DNA from 4 places in the Carnimonas bestiolae genome. Region 3 is predicted to be linked to each of the others. Evidence: predicted binding sites of a transcription regulator. Region 3 holds the regulator's gene; each other region holds the start of a gene.

Region 1 (3,211 bases), on a different contig from region 3:
TTCTTTCCGACGCAGGATATGTGATGCAACCGATTACCCTCGGCAAAAGTGTCGACAGCGATGTCACCGCGCTGCTGCAACCCAAGTATGCCAACCGCCACGGTCTGGTGGCGGGCGCTACCGGTACCGGCAAAACCGTTACGCTAATGACGCTGGCGGAAGGCTTTTCGCGGATCGGCGTACCGGTTTTCATGGCCGACGTGAAAGGCGATGTGGCGGGCCTGTCGATGCCTGGCAAGGGTGACGACAAGCTGGTGGAGCGCGCCAAGGCGATGGGCATCGAAGATTATGCCGCCGAAGCGAGCCCCACGGTGTTATGGGACATCTACGGCAAGAAAGGGCATCCGGTACGTACGACCATCAGTGAAATGGGACCGACGCTGCTCAGTCGCGTACTGGAGCTGAACGATACCCAGTCCAGCGTGCTCGAAATTGCCTTCAAGGTTGCCGACGATCAAGGGTTGTTGCTGCTCGACTTCGACGATCTGCGCGCCATCCTCAAGCTGGTGTCCGAGGAGCGTAAGGCGCTCTCTGAAGAGTACGGCCTGATCAGTGCGCAAACCGTGGCGGCCATCCAGCGTTCGCTGCTGGGGCTCGAAAAAGAGGGCGCGACGCAGTTCTTTGGTGAGCCTGCGCTGGAGCTTGACGACCTGATGCGCACCGACAGCGATGGGCGTGGCGTTATCAATATTCTTGCCTCCGATCAGCTAGTGCTGAAGCCGCGCCTTTATTCCACCTTCCTGCTGTGGGTGCTGTCCGAGCTCTTCGAGCAACTGCCTGAAGTGGGCGATGCCGACAAACCCAAGCTGGCGTTTATTTTCGACGAAGCTCATTTGCTGTTCGACGATGCGCCCGATGCGTTGATGGACCGTATCGAGCAGGTGGTGCGTCTGATTCGCTCCAAGGGGGTTGGCGTCTACTTCTGTTCGCAGTTTCCCGACGATATGCCGGGGCCGGTGCTGGGGCAGTTGGGTAACCGCATCCAGCATGCGCTGCGTGCCTATACGCCTCGCGATCAGAAAGCGGTCAAAACGGCAGCAGAAACCTTCCCCGAAAATCCCAAGCTCGATGTGAAGAAGACGATCTCGGCACTAGGCACCGGGGAAGCACTGGTATCGCTGCTGGACGACAACGGCGTACCCACGCCAGTAGAGCATGACCGTATCGCTCCGCCGCGCTGCCGCATGGGCGCGATCAGTGACGAAGAGCGTCAACAGGTGCTGGCCGACAGCCCGTTCGGTGATAAATACGACACCGCCGTTAATCGCGAATCAGCGGCTGAATTGCTGGCCAAGCGAGCGGAGCAGAAGAGCGGTGACGACGAGTCGCAGGAGAGCGGCGCGGCAGCTAGCGAGAGCGCGAAGAAGTCGAGCGATGGCAAGTCGAGCGCTAGCAAGCAGAGCGGCGATTCCTCGAGCTGGACCGACGAACTGAAAGGCGTGCTGTTTGGCTCCCATGGTCGTCAGGGTGTGGTAGAAAGCGTGCTGAAGCAGGGCGGTCGTCAGTTGGTGCGCGGGCTGTTTGGTAATCTAACGCGACGCAAGTAACGACGCGTGGCATGCGGTTTGGCGAGCCGTTGCTCGCCTTCTGTAACTGAGGCGGAGCCGTGCCTATAGAGCCATAGGCTCGCTACAGAGGCTTCTAAAAGGGGCCCGCCCCCGCGTTGCACGGCGCGTCCTTTACCGCCATCCCTTTCCAAGCGCAGGGCTGATCGACAGCACTGCGCTTGTTGTTTGTAGCCTTCCTTCCTTTTTCAGCAGCGTTAGCGAGAAGCCAGCGCTGCCGCCCTAGTGTGCAGCCACGTTACCCGCAGCCCGCATGTAGTAGCGCAAGGTACGTCTCTGCTGCGCTATTCGCATGACTCTCACTCCGACGCGCGCTATCTCACTGACATGAAAGACGAAGTGCGAGCCATATCGCAGCGATGGCAGGCTATATGTCGTTTCTGAATACTGTATATATAGACAGCTATTAACAAACAGCGTACAAACTACACCTATTAGTGCAGGCTCTTTTAGGTAACACGTCATGTCGATACACAGCACCTCGCGCCGCGCCACACATACCGACGCGCTACAGCAACTGATGAACAGTCAGCAGCTGTGGACGGGGCGGCGTCATGCGGCGTCGGAAGCGGCTAGCGAAACGCTGGCCACCGGACATCGCGAGCTTGATCGTCAGCTGGCGGGCGGCTGGCCCCGTCAGGGGCTGATCGAGCTGCTGGCCGATGGCGCTGGCCTCGGTGAACTTGCGCTGCTGTGGCCGCTGTTGGCACGGCTGACGCAGCAGCGCAGTCCGGTGGTGCTGATTGCGCCTCCGTGGCTGCCCTGTGCGCACGCCTGGGCCAGGGCAGGGGTGTCACTGGAGTGGGTAACGCTGCTCGACTGCAACGACGACGACGTGCTGTGGGCCGCCGAACAGTGCCTGCGCTCTGGCTGCTGCGGGGCGGTGCTATGCTGGCCGCAGCGTGCCAGCGCAACGGCGCTGCGGCGCCTGCACAGTGCCGCTGACAGCGGCAGCGCCCATGCCTTCGTGTGGCGTCGGCAAGCTGCTCAGCAGCAGGCTTCTCCGGCGGTGGTGCGGCTGTTACTGCAGGGCCGCACGCTATCGGTGCTGAAATGCCGCGGTGCGCGTCCTGCTGCGACAGCCGTGGCGCTGAGCTAACGGAGCACAGGGTAAAAGCATGCTGCGCTGGGTCGCTCTTTATTTCCCACGGCTGGCACTCGATGCGGTGCTGCGCCATCAGCCACAGCCACACGCGCCGCTGATTCTGATCGACGGCCCCGCACAGCGCCGCCGTGTCCACAGTGCCAATACGCCTGCTCGTGCCAGCGGCATTGAGCCGGGCATGGCGGTTGCTGCTGCGCGGGCGCGCTGTCATCAGCTGGTGATTCAACCCCATGACGCCGAACGTACTCAGGCGTTGCTACAGCTGCTGGCTAACTGGGCCGGGCACTTTAGTTCGCAAGTGGCGCTGTATCAGGGCGATGCGCTGCTGATCGAAGTGGCCAGCAGTCTGCCGCTGTTGGGGCCTTGGCCCGAACTTGAGCAGCGCATGCGGCGTGCGCTGGATACGCTGGGCCTTGAGTACCGGCTGAACGCGGCGCCTTATCCGTTAGCGGCCCGTATTCTGTGCAATGCCGTCGATGGCTATGCCGTTGCCAGCCACGAGCAATGGCTTGAATGGCTGGCCCCGCTACCGTTGGCGCAC
Region 2 (3,211 bases), on a different contig from region 3:
GCGCTGAACCAGATCTTCTACCAGCGACTCAAGCTTGGCACGAGTAACTTTGACGTTCAGGTGCTTGGGACCAGTGTTGTCTGCAGTAATGTACGGCAGATTGACGTCGGTTTGCGGCGCGGAAGAAAGCTCGATCTTGGCTTTTTCAGCCGCTTCTTTCAGGCGCTGCATGGCAAGCGAATCACCCGACAGATCGATACCGCTGTCCTTTTTGAATTCGCTGACCAGATAGTCGATCAGTTTGGTGTCGAAGTCCTCACCACCCAGGAAGGTGTCACCGTTGGTCGACAGCACTTCGAACTGCGTTTCACCGTCAACGTCAGCCACTTCGATGATGGAAATATCGAAGGTACCACCGCCCAGGTCGTAAACCGCGATGGTTTTGTCACCGCGAGACTTGTCCATGCCGTAGGCAAGCGCAGCCGCAGTAGGCTCGTTGATGATACGCTTAACATCGAGACCCGCGATGCGACCGGCGTCTTTAGTTGCCTGACGCTGGTTGTCGTTAAAGTAAGCCGGCACGGTAATAACCGCTTCGGTTACTTTCTCGCCGAGATAATCTTCGGCGGTTTTCTTCATTTTCTTCAGCACTTCAGCGCTGACCTGCGGCGGAGCCATTTTCTGGCCTTTCGCTTCAACCCAGGCATCGCCGTTGTCGGCTTCCGTGATGGTGTAAGGAACCAGCTTGAGGTCCTTCTGCACTTCAGCATCGCTGAACTTACGACCGATCAAGCGTTTGACCGCATACAGCGTGTTGTTGGGGTTGGTGACTGCCTGGCGTTTGGCAGACTGGCCTACCAGCACCTGTTCGTCGTCGGTATACGCAACGATGGAAGGCGTAGTACGAGCGCCTTCAGCGTTTTCGATAACGCGTGCCGAGTCGCCATCAAGTACTGCCACACAAGAGTTGGTAGTACCAAGGTCAATTCCGATAATCCGTCCCATAGATTTCACCTCGATTCCGATTCGCTTGGCGGTGTGCACCACCAATCAACATGTATGTTTGTTAGTACGGCGTAGGGGAGCCTTGTTGCTAGCTGCCTTTGCCGTTCGACTGCTTGGGTATATAAGGGCGCTTGATAGCGTTTCAAGGGCCTTACGTTAACAACGCGCCAAAACTGCTCAGGGTGCTTTGCTAACAACCACCATCGCTGGGCGCACCACGCGGCCATTGAGCGAATATCCCTTCTGCATTACGTCGATTACCGTGTTGGGTTCGACATCAGGATTGGGCACCATCGTCATTGCTTCGTGGTACTGCGGATCGAAGGGCTCGCCTTGCGGATCGAACACCTCAACGCCTTGTTTCTGCAGAGTGTTTTGCAGCATATCGCGGGTCATCTTCACCCCTTCAAGGTGAATCTCGTCGGTGCCCTGCGTTTGCATGGTATCGAGCGCCTTCTCGAGGCTATCGGCGACCGGCAGCAGCTCCTTGACGAACTTTTCGAGCGCGAACTTGCGCGCCTTTTCAACATCTTGGGTGGCACGCCGGCGTGAATTTTGCGCTTCAGCCGCCGCACGCAGCGCTTGATCCTTCGCTTCGGACAGCTCTGCTTCCAGCGCTTCGATGCGCTGTTCAAGCGCAGAGCCGCCTTCCGCGCCCTCTTCTACGACACCTTCAACAACGTTTTCATGCTGATCTTCAGCCTGCTGAAACTCGCCAGTAACGTCATCTTGAGGATGGCTATTCTCTTCTGGATTCCGCGACATTGGTTTCTCCTGAATCGTCTAGTTACCGCTCGCTAGCTGTATACGGTAACGCTGAACTGCTGCGCGCTTCGGCCAAACCGCCCCGCTGCGGCGCTTGAATAAGTTGACACACATAGAATGGGGTTGACGGCGCCAATCTCAAGACGGTGATTGCTCGAAAGCCGGATAAAAAAGACTGTATATTTTTCCATGTGGCGTGTTATAAACACCCAATAACTGTATACATGAACAGGCGCATTACTCCCTACGTTCGCCATTCAGGCCATCAGGAGAAGATCAATGCTGACTCAGCTTTGCATCCGCAATTACGCGATTGTCGACCATCTGGAGCTCGACTTCAGCCACGGTATGACCGCAATTACTGGTGAAACAGGAGCAGGCAAATCGATTCTGCTGGGGGCACTGTCGATGTGCCTTGGCGAGCGCGCCGAAGGCGGCAGCGTGCGTCACGGGTGTGAACGGGCCGAATTGACGGCTCGGTTCGATCTATCGCGCCTGAACGCCGCTCGAGCCTGGCTTGATGCCCGCGAATTGGATAGCAGCGAGTGTCTACTGCGCAGGGTAGTTTCCGCGAACGGACGTACCCGCGCATGGATTAACGGCACACCGTGCACACTGACCGATCTTAAGGCGCTCAGTGAATTGCTGATCGACGTGCACTCACAGCATGCGCATCAATCGTTGCTGCGCGAACAGCAGCATCAGCTACTGCTCGATGAGTACGCAGGTGTTACCGCACAGGTTGCTGAACTGCGCACCCTCTACAAAGAGTGGTCGCAGGCACGCAAACGTCTAAAACAGGCGCAGGAGAACGGCAGTGAAGCTCAGGCGAGACGTCAACTGCTGCGCTATCAGGTAGAAGAATTGGACCAGTTGGCATTGGCCGAAGACGAGCTTCACCATCTGGAGCAAGAGCAAACGCGCCTCGCTCATGCTGAACAATCGCGTCAGCAGGCACAGTTGGCGCTGCATTGCTGCAATGATGATGAGCAGGGAGCAGCGGCAAGGCTGGCGCAGGCGAAAAGCGCTCTGATGGAATTGCCGCGCACCAACAGCGATGCTATCGCCAGCGCTCTCGCAATGATCGAAGAAGCCAGCATTCAACTGGATGAAGCGAGCAGCGAGCTGTCACACTTCATTGATGGCGAGGAGCTCGATCCCGAGCGACTGGCATTTGTTGATGAGCGACTGGCCGACGTGCACCGAATTGCCCGCAAGCATCATGTGATGCCCGATGAAGTGGTCGCTTTACACACTCGGCTGGCAGCTGAACTTGAGCAGTTGGAAATGAGCGACGACGACCTCGAGTCGCTCAGTGTGAAAGTGCGCGAGCTGCGTGACGAATGGCGAGCGCTGGCACAGCAGGTATCGGAAGCGCGCAATGCTCACGCAGAAGAGCTGGCACAGCAAATACAGCAGCAGCTTAGCTTCCTGGGAATGGACAAGGCAGTGTTCGACGTTGCCGTCAACCGACGCGACAGCGCCCAGCCAGAAGGCATGG
Region 3 (3,211 bases):
CAATCGGCGTGCTGCTTGAGCGTGCGCATTTCGTCACGAAGGTTTTCTAAGGCGGTCATGAAAGCAATCTGGCAGTGGTTGGAAGTGAAATAAAAAGACGGAGCGCTGCGTTGGCAGCCTCCGTTGTAGTGCTAGGATACCACTCAATAGCCGTACTGAGCAGCCAGCGCGGTTAAACTATCGTGCGCGTGCTGCCAGCGCGGCAGCGCCTTGAGCACATCCAATGAAGGCAGCGGCTGGGTACGACGCAGCGCTGCGAGGCGCGCGGCCCGCTCATCCTCTGGAGCAACGCTATCGAGCACCGCACGCGCAGCGTCGCGATCATTGCACACCAACACTGCATCACAGCCCGCTTGCAGCGCTAGCTGAGCGCGCTCTACCGGCCCACCGGCGAAACTTGCACCATGCATCGATAAATCATCGGAGAGAATCGCACCGCTGAACCCAAGCGTATTGCGTAGATAATCGAGCCAGGCAGCGGAGAAGCCGGTCGGATTAGGATCGAAGGCGGGATAGCGCACGTGGGATGGCATCACCGCCGTCAGACGCGAGGCCAACTCAGTAAATGGAATCAGATCGTGAGCTTCAAGCGCCGCCAGCGAGCGCTCGTCAACCGGTAGCTCGAGATGAGAGTCTGCTTCAACCCCACCGTGACCGGGAAAATGCTTGCCTACCGACGCCATACCCCCCTCTTCGAAGCCATCGAGCAGCGCACCGGCCAGCGTGCTGACCTGTGCCGGCACCGGCGAAAACGAGCGCTCGCCAATCACCTTGCTGAGTTTCTCATCAACATCCAACACCGGCGCAAAGGAGAAATCGACACCGCAGGCTGCCAACTCTTGCGACATTAGCCAACCGCATTCGTGCACCAATGCCAGCGTTTGCTGCGGTTGTTCTGGATAGCGATGGCCAAAGGCGCACATGGGCGGCAGCGAGGTCAGTCCTTCACGCAGCCGCTGCACCCGTCCTCCCTCATGATCGACGCTGATCAGAATATCCGGACGCTGACTGCGGATGGCGTCGCACAGCGCTCGACACTGCGCGGGCGATTCCAGATTGCGTGCAAACAGCACCACGCCGCCCACCGAAGGATGCTCGAGCAGTGCGCGATCACTGTTATCGAGGGTTGTAGAGGCCACGTCGATCATAACGGGACCGAGAGCAACGCTCATGGCCATTCTCCTGACAGATAAATATCTGCGCTATTCTAGGCGCTGGCCGAAAGGGAGTCGAGGCACCCACAGTGGCCGTTAAAACTCCCGGCAAGCGCAGCGCTCGGCGCTCAATAAAACAGAGGCATCGCCCTACTGACCACATAAAGAGCGAACCATTCCCTGTTCGCGTCACCTTTATTAGTTCGGCCTGCGGTGGCGCAAAGTGCACTCATTCGTTGCCCGAGCCGTCTTTCGTGATTCGGCGACGACTGCGCAAAGTGCACTCATTCGTTGCCCGAGCCGTCTTTCGTGATTCGGCCACGACTGCGCAAAGTGCACTTATTCGTTGCCCTTTCCCTAATTCGTGATTCGGCCTGCGACATATAAAGCGCAGCCATTAATGATGCGTCGCCCGCTACTCCCCCTTGCGTTAGCGATAATACTGGATACAATTACAGTCATGGATTCCGCTTAGGCCAAACCGCTATGACCAAACCGCTTACTCGCCGCCAACAAGAAGTACTGGACCTGATCACCGGTACTCTGGCTACTCACGGTTACCCCCCCACTCGCGCGGAAATTGCGCAGGCGCTGGGGTTTCGCTCGGCCAATGCTGCTGAAGAACACTTGAAGGCGCTCAAGCGCAAGGGCGTGATCGAAATGATCCCCGGCGCTTCGCGAGGTATTCGCGTGGTCAATCAGGAGCCTGCCAGCGATGCTGCCGCTAACGAGCCCATCGAAGAAGCACAAGGGCTCGCCGTTATCGGTCAGGTGGCCGCAGGCAGCCCAGTACTGGCGACCGAGCATATTGATCGCTACTGCCCGCTGCCGGCCGACTTCTTCTCACCGCGAGCCGACTATCTGCTGCGCGTTAAGGGGCTGTCGATGCGCGACGCCGGCATTCTCGATGGCGATCTGCTGGCGGTTCACCGCACCAGCGAGGTGCGTAATGGTCAGATCGTGATTGCCCGGATTGGCGAAGATGTTACCGTCAAGCGCTTCGAGCGCTCCGGCAAGGAGATACGGCTGCTGGCAGAAAACCCTGACTTCGAACCGATCATCGTCGATCCCAGCGAAGGGTTTGATATCGAAGGGGTTGGCGTGGGCATTATCAGGGGCGACAACGGCCAAGGACTGCACTAATAGCCGTGAGGCACTGTACGGCCGGTGTGATCGCTGCGGCGGTGCGGCCGGCCGGCACCAATGCAGCATGGAGGGTCGCTCATCCACCCAGGACAAAGCGCCCTGCTATCTGCGCAACGAATAATCTGCCATGCGTCGTTTCGCAAAGCGCGTCGTTCGCTTACAGCGACAAAACGGCAATAAAAAAGGCAGCGTGAAAACGCTGCCTTTTTTGTCGCGTCGGCGTTGCTATTGGCCCAGCAGTGGCGACACGATGCAGAGACTTGCCGATGTGCTTCAGTGCACGGTGGTGTGATCATCCACTTCTTCGATCACGTCGCCTTCGTCCCACAGTCGAGTGCGCGTGATGGCGTGATCGATCATCTCCTTGGCCACCTGAAAGCGCGAGGTGCGCAGCAACTCAAGTGCTTCAGAGGAAAAACGCACCGACACCAGCGCATCTCCGGCGCCTTCGGAAGGACGGAGGACAACTTCACCATCGGCCAATTCCACAATTTCCAGAATAGCGGTATCGGACATTTCATCACCTCGTCCTGTTGATCAATAGGCGGTGCGGGCAAGCATCCGGCGGACGAATGCCGCGGAGCAGCGATCGAAGGTTCGCTTGGCAAGCGCCATTAAAGAGCGCGCAGCGGTACCCGTCACCGAGCGATGGTGTTTTCTCAACGGAATCGCATCATCGAAAGGAGACGTATTCTATCACCACGTTAAGAATAGCGACAGATCACCATTCGAGGCTACTCTCCCGCAGCTCGTTTAGCAGCGCTTTTAAACGCTGCAAACAGTGCTCCAGTGACAGCTTTTGTGCATCGCTCGCAATGGTGGCGCTGCCAGCCGCGTAAGCGCCGGAAGCTGCCTGAGGTGCATAGAGCGGATGATCAAACAGCACCGATAGCTCACCGCCCGGCAGCAGC
Region 4 (3,211 bases), on a different contig from region 3:
CGCCGGGCCTTGAGTAACCTTTTTGCGCACCACTTTCTTGGCCGCACGCAGTCGCCTTTGAGCTGCGCTGATCGCCAGCTCGGCCAGCTGTTCGGCTTCAACGGTATGAGAGTTGAGCCACAGCGAGAACGAATCCTTCACCGCCGCCGCAACAATCGACGCCACCGTGCGCGACGACAGCCGCTCCTTGGTCTGCCCCGCAAACTGTGGATCGTGCATTTTCACCGACAGCACGAAGGCGATGCGCTCCCACAGGTCATCGCCGGTCAGCTTGACGTTCTTGGGAATCAGATTGCGGTATTCGCAAAACTCTTTCAGCGCCTCGATCAACCCGCTACGTAAGCCGTTGACGTGGGTTCCGCCCAGCGGCGTGGGAATCAGGTTGACGTAGGACTCCTGCACTCCCTCTCCGCCTTCGGGCAGCCACTGCAGCGCCCAATCGACATGGTGATCATCGTCTTCGGCATGCCCCAGCACCGGAGAACTGGGCAGCAGTTCGAAGCCGTCGAGCGCTTGCGACAGGTAATCCTTCAGGCCATCGGCGTACTGCCACACGGTATCGCTACCGTCGGTATCGAACAGCGTTACCTTAAGGCCAGGGCACAGCACTGCCTTGGCGCGCAGCAAATGGCGCAGCCGTGTTACCGCGACCTTGGCACTGTCGAAATAGCTGGCATCGGGCCAAAAGCGCAGCAGCGTGCCGCTGGCACGCTTGGGTGCGCTGCCAATCTCGTGCAGCTCCTCGACCTTCTCACCGTTCTCGAAAGCAATTGCCTGACGTACGCCATCTCGCCACACCTCAATTTCGAGCCGGGTGGAGAGCGCATTGACCACCGAGACGCCCACCCCGTGCAAACCGCCGGAGAAGCGATAGCTATCGTTGGAAAACTTACCGCCGGCGTGCAGCCGCGTCAGAATCAGCTCGACACCACTCACCCCATGCTCGGGGTGAATATCGGTGGGCATCCCACGGCCGTTATCCTCGACCTCAACGCCGCCGTCGTCGCGCAGACGCACGACAATCGCATTGGCGTAGCCGGCCAGGGCTTCGTCGACGCTGTTGTCGACGACCTCTTGTACCAGATGATTGGGACGAGCAGTGTCGGTGTACATCCCGGGGCGTTTACGCACCGGGTCAAGGCCCGAGAGGACCTCAATGGAACTGGCGCTGTATTGGCTCATGTGGCTCAAATAATCAGGGTGTTAAGACAAATGAAAGTGGGCGAGCACATTGGGCAACTCCCCCACATAACTCTCCAGCGCGTGATCACCTTCGGGATCGACCTTGAAAGTAGCGCCTTGGTAATACGCGAGCGCCTGACGATAGTCGAGCACTTCATCAACAGCGCCCAGCATAACAAGATAACGCTCGGGTGCAGTGGTTTGCGCAGGCTCCATCTCGCGCAGTTGGTCAACGAAGTGCGCTTCGACCACCACCTGGGAACCGTTGGTTTCGTTGACGTGGGTTTGGTCCACCCACTCACGGGCGAACACCGCCGGATGCACCGCCGGATTGATTAACGCCACCGACTTGATGCCTCGCTGCTCGGCGGCGCAGGTAGCATAGAAGCCCCCCATCGAACTGCCAATCAGCCCAAGCCCGCGCGCCTCTTCTTCGGACAACCCATCGATAATAGCATCGATCTGCGCCATCGCTGTGGCGGGCTCGGCGTCGAGCTGCGGCGCAATGAAGTTGACCGGCGTGCTCAGGGCCTCGATGGCGTGCCGAGTAGCCTGCGCCTTGAACGAATCAGGCGAGCTGTTAAAGCCGTGTAAGTAAAGAACCGTGTTAATACTCATACACATCCATGACCAAGCGTTAGGTAGAAAGTGCCCGTGCCGGTTAAGCATAGATATTCCGCAAAAAAGCTGCATCAATCGTGGCGACTGATGCAGCTTTGGTGGCTGTAAGGCCTGAACTCACCGCGTTAGACGCACAAAATACTGTATACGCAAACAGTGTTCAGGCTCAAGCACTATTGTTACGCCTTGCGAGCAATTTCAATCAAATGACGGGTTGAGTCGTCGAGCTCATCAAGACCTTCACCGGTAATCAGGTTCTGCTCGGTTTCGGTGGCAATTTTCTTACCGAGCTGCACGCCCCACTGATCGAAAGAGTCGATGTCCCAGATAACGCCCTGCACAAACACCTTGTGCTCATAGAGCGCTACCAGAGCGCCGAGGGTTTCGGGATTTACCGAATCGATCAGCAGCGTAGAGGAAGGCTGGTTGCCCGCGTAGCGCTGATACGGAGGCGGTGTCTGTTCGCTCTTGACCGCGTCGTCGCCGAGCATCAGCACGCGCGACTGCGCAAAGCAGTTGGCCAGCGCTAGGCGGTGCTGAACCTTGAAGCTTTCGCGCAGCGCATCGTTGTCGATTTCGTCGTAGCGGTTGAGCGGCGCAATGAAATCGCACGCCACCTTCTGAGTGCCCTGGTGCAGCAACTGATAGAAGGCGTGCTGACCATTAGGACCGACTTCGCCCCAGATAATCGGGCAGGTAGAGTAGTCAACCTGCTGACCAGCGTTGGTCACCGACTTACCGTTGGATTCCATTTCGAGCTGCTGGAAATAGCCCGGCAGGGATTTCAGGCGGCCGTCGTACGGCAGCACCGCCAGCGAGCGAATATCGAGGAAGTCAACGTTCCAGACGCCGGCCAGCGCGAACAGTACCGGCAGGTTGTCTTTGAGTTCAGTGGTGCGGAAGTGCTCGTCCATTTTGTGCGCACCCGCCAGCAGGCGCTGGAAGTTCTCGATGCCCACTTCGATAGCGATGCCCAGACCAATGCCGCTCCACAGCGAGTAGCGACCGCCGACCCAATCCCAGAACAATACCTGGTTTTCGGGCGCGAAGCCCCATTCGTCCATCTTGTCGGCCTGAGTAGACACGCCAATAAAATGGTTGGCCTTGAGCTCAGGCTCTTGCGCACCGGTACCCAGATTCAGCCAGGTCATCGCGGTATCAGCGTTGGCCTTGGTGTCGATGGTGGTAAACGACTTCGAGGAATAGATGAAGATGGTGGTTTCAGGGTCGAGCTTGGGCAGAATGTCGGCCAGCTGAGTGCCATCGATAGTGGAAGCAAAGTGAACAGCCACCGGATTGGAAGACTCGGCACGGAAACCGCTGAGCGCGTTGGACACCATCAGCGGGCCAAGATCAGAGCCGCCTACGCCCAGATTGACCACGTCAGTAACGGTTTTGCCGGTAACGC

The links. Region 3 encodes LexA, which represses DNA repair genes until DNA is damaged. Its sites were predicted from a motif close to TACTGTNTANNTANACAGTA; they were not measured.
Region 1: a site for LexA is predicted at 1,951-1,970, ahead of imuA (translesion DNA synthesis-associated protein ImuA). Genes of this name have one in related genera too.
Region 2: a site for LexA is predicted at 1,925-1,944, ahead of recN (DNA repair protein RecN). Genes of this name have one in related genera too.
Region 4: a site for LexA is predicted at 1,943-1,962, ahead of R84865_RS12685 (YqiA/YcfP family alpha/beta fold hydrolase). Genes of this name have one in related genera too.

What each region holds. Positions count from the first base shown of each region.
Region 1 is NZ_JBPCZK010000004.1:71,459-74,669, reverse strand. It holds gene R84865_RS06695 (helicase HerA-like domain-containing protein) at 24-1,547, shown strand; gene imuA (translesion DNA synthesis-associated protein ImuA) at 2,029-2,664, shown strand; gene R84865_RS06685 (Y-family DNA polymerase) at 2,684-3,211, shown strand, end outside.
Region 2 is NZ_JBPCZK010000005.1:161,577-164,787, reverse strand. It holds gene dnaK (molecular chaperone DnaK) at 1-945, opposite strand, end outside; gene grpE (nucleotide exchange factor GrpE) at 1,123-1,710, opposite strand; gene recN (DNA repair protein RecN) at 1,990-3,211, shown strand, end outside.
Region 3 is NZ_JBPCZK010000001.1:331,013-334,223, forward strand. It holds gene R84865_RS01540 (hypoxanthine-guanine phosphoribosyltransferase) at 1-59, opposite strand, end outside; gene nagZ (beta-N-acetylhexosaminidase) at 144-1,172, opposite strand; gene lexA (transcriptional repressor LexA) at 1,641-2,297, shown strand; gene R84865_RS01555 (hypothetical protein) at 2,574-2,816, opposite strand; gene R84865_RS01560 (DUF6586 family protein) at 3,022-3,211, opposite strand, start outside.
Region 4 is NZ_JBPCZK010000013.1:56,399-59,609, reverse strand. It holds gene parE (DNA topoisomerase IV subunit B) at 1-1,182, opposite strand, end outside; gene R84865_RS12685 (YqiA/YcfP family alpha/beta fold hydrolase) at 1,204-1,800, opposite strand; gene pgi (glucose-6-phosphate isomerase) at 1,983-3,211, opposite strand, start outside.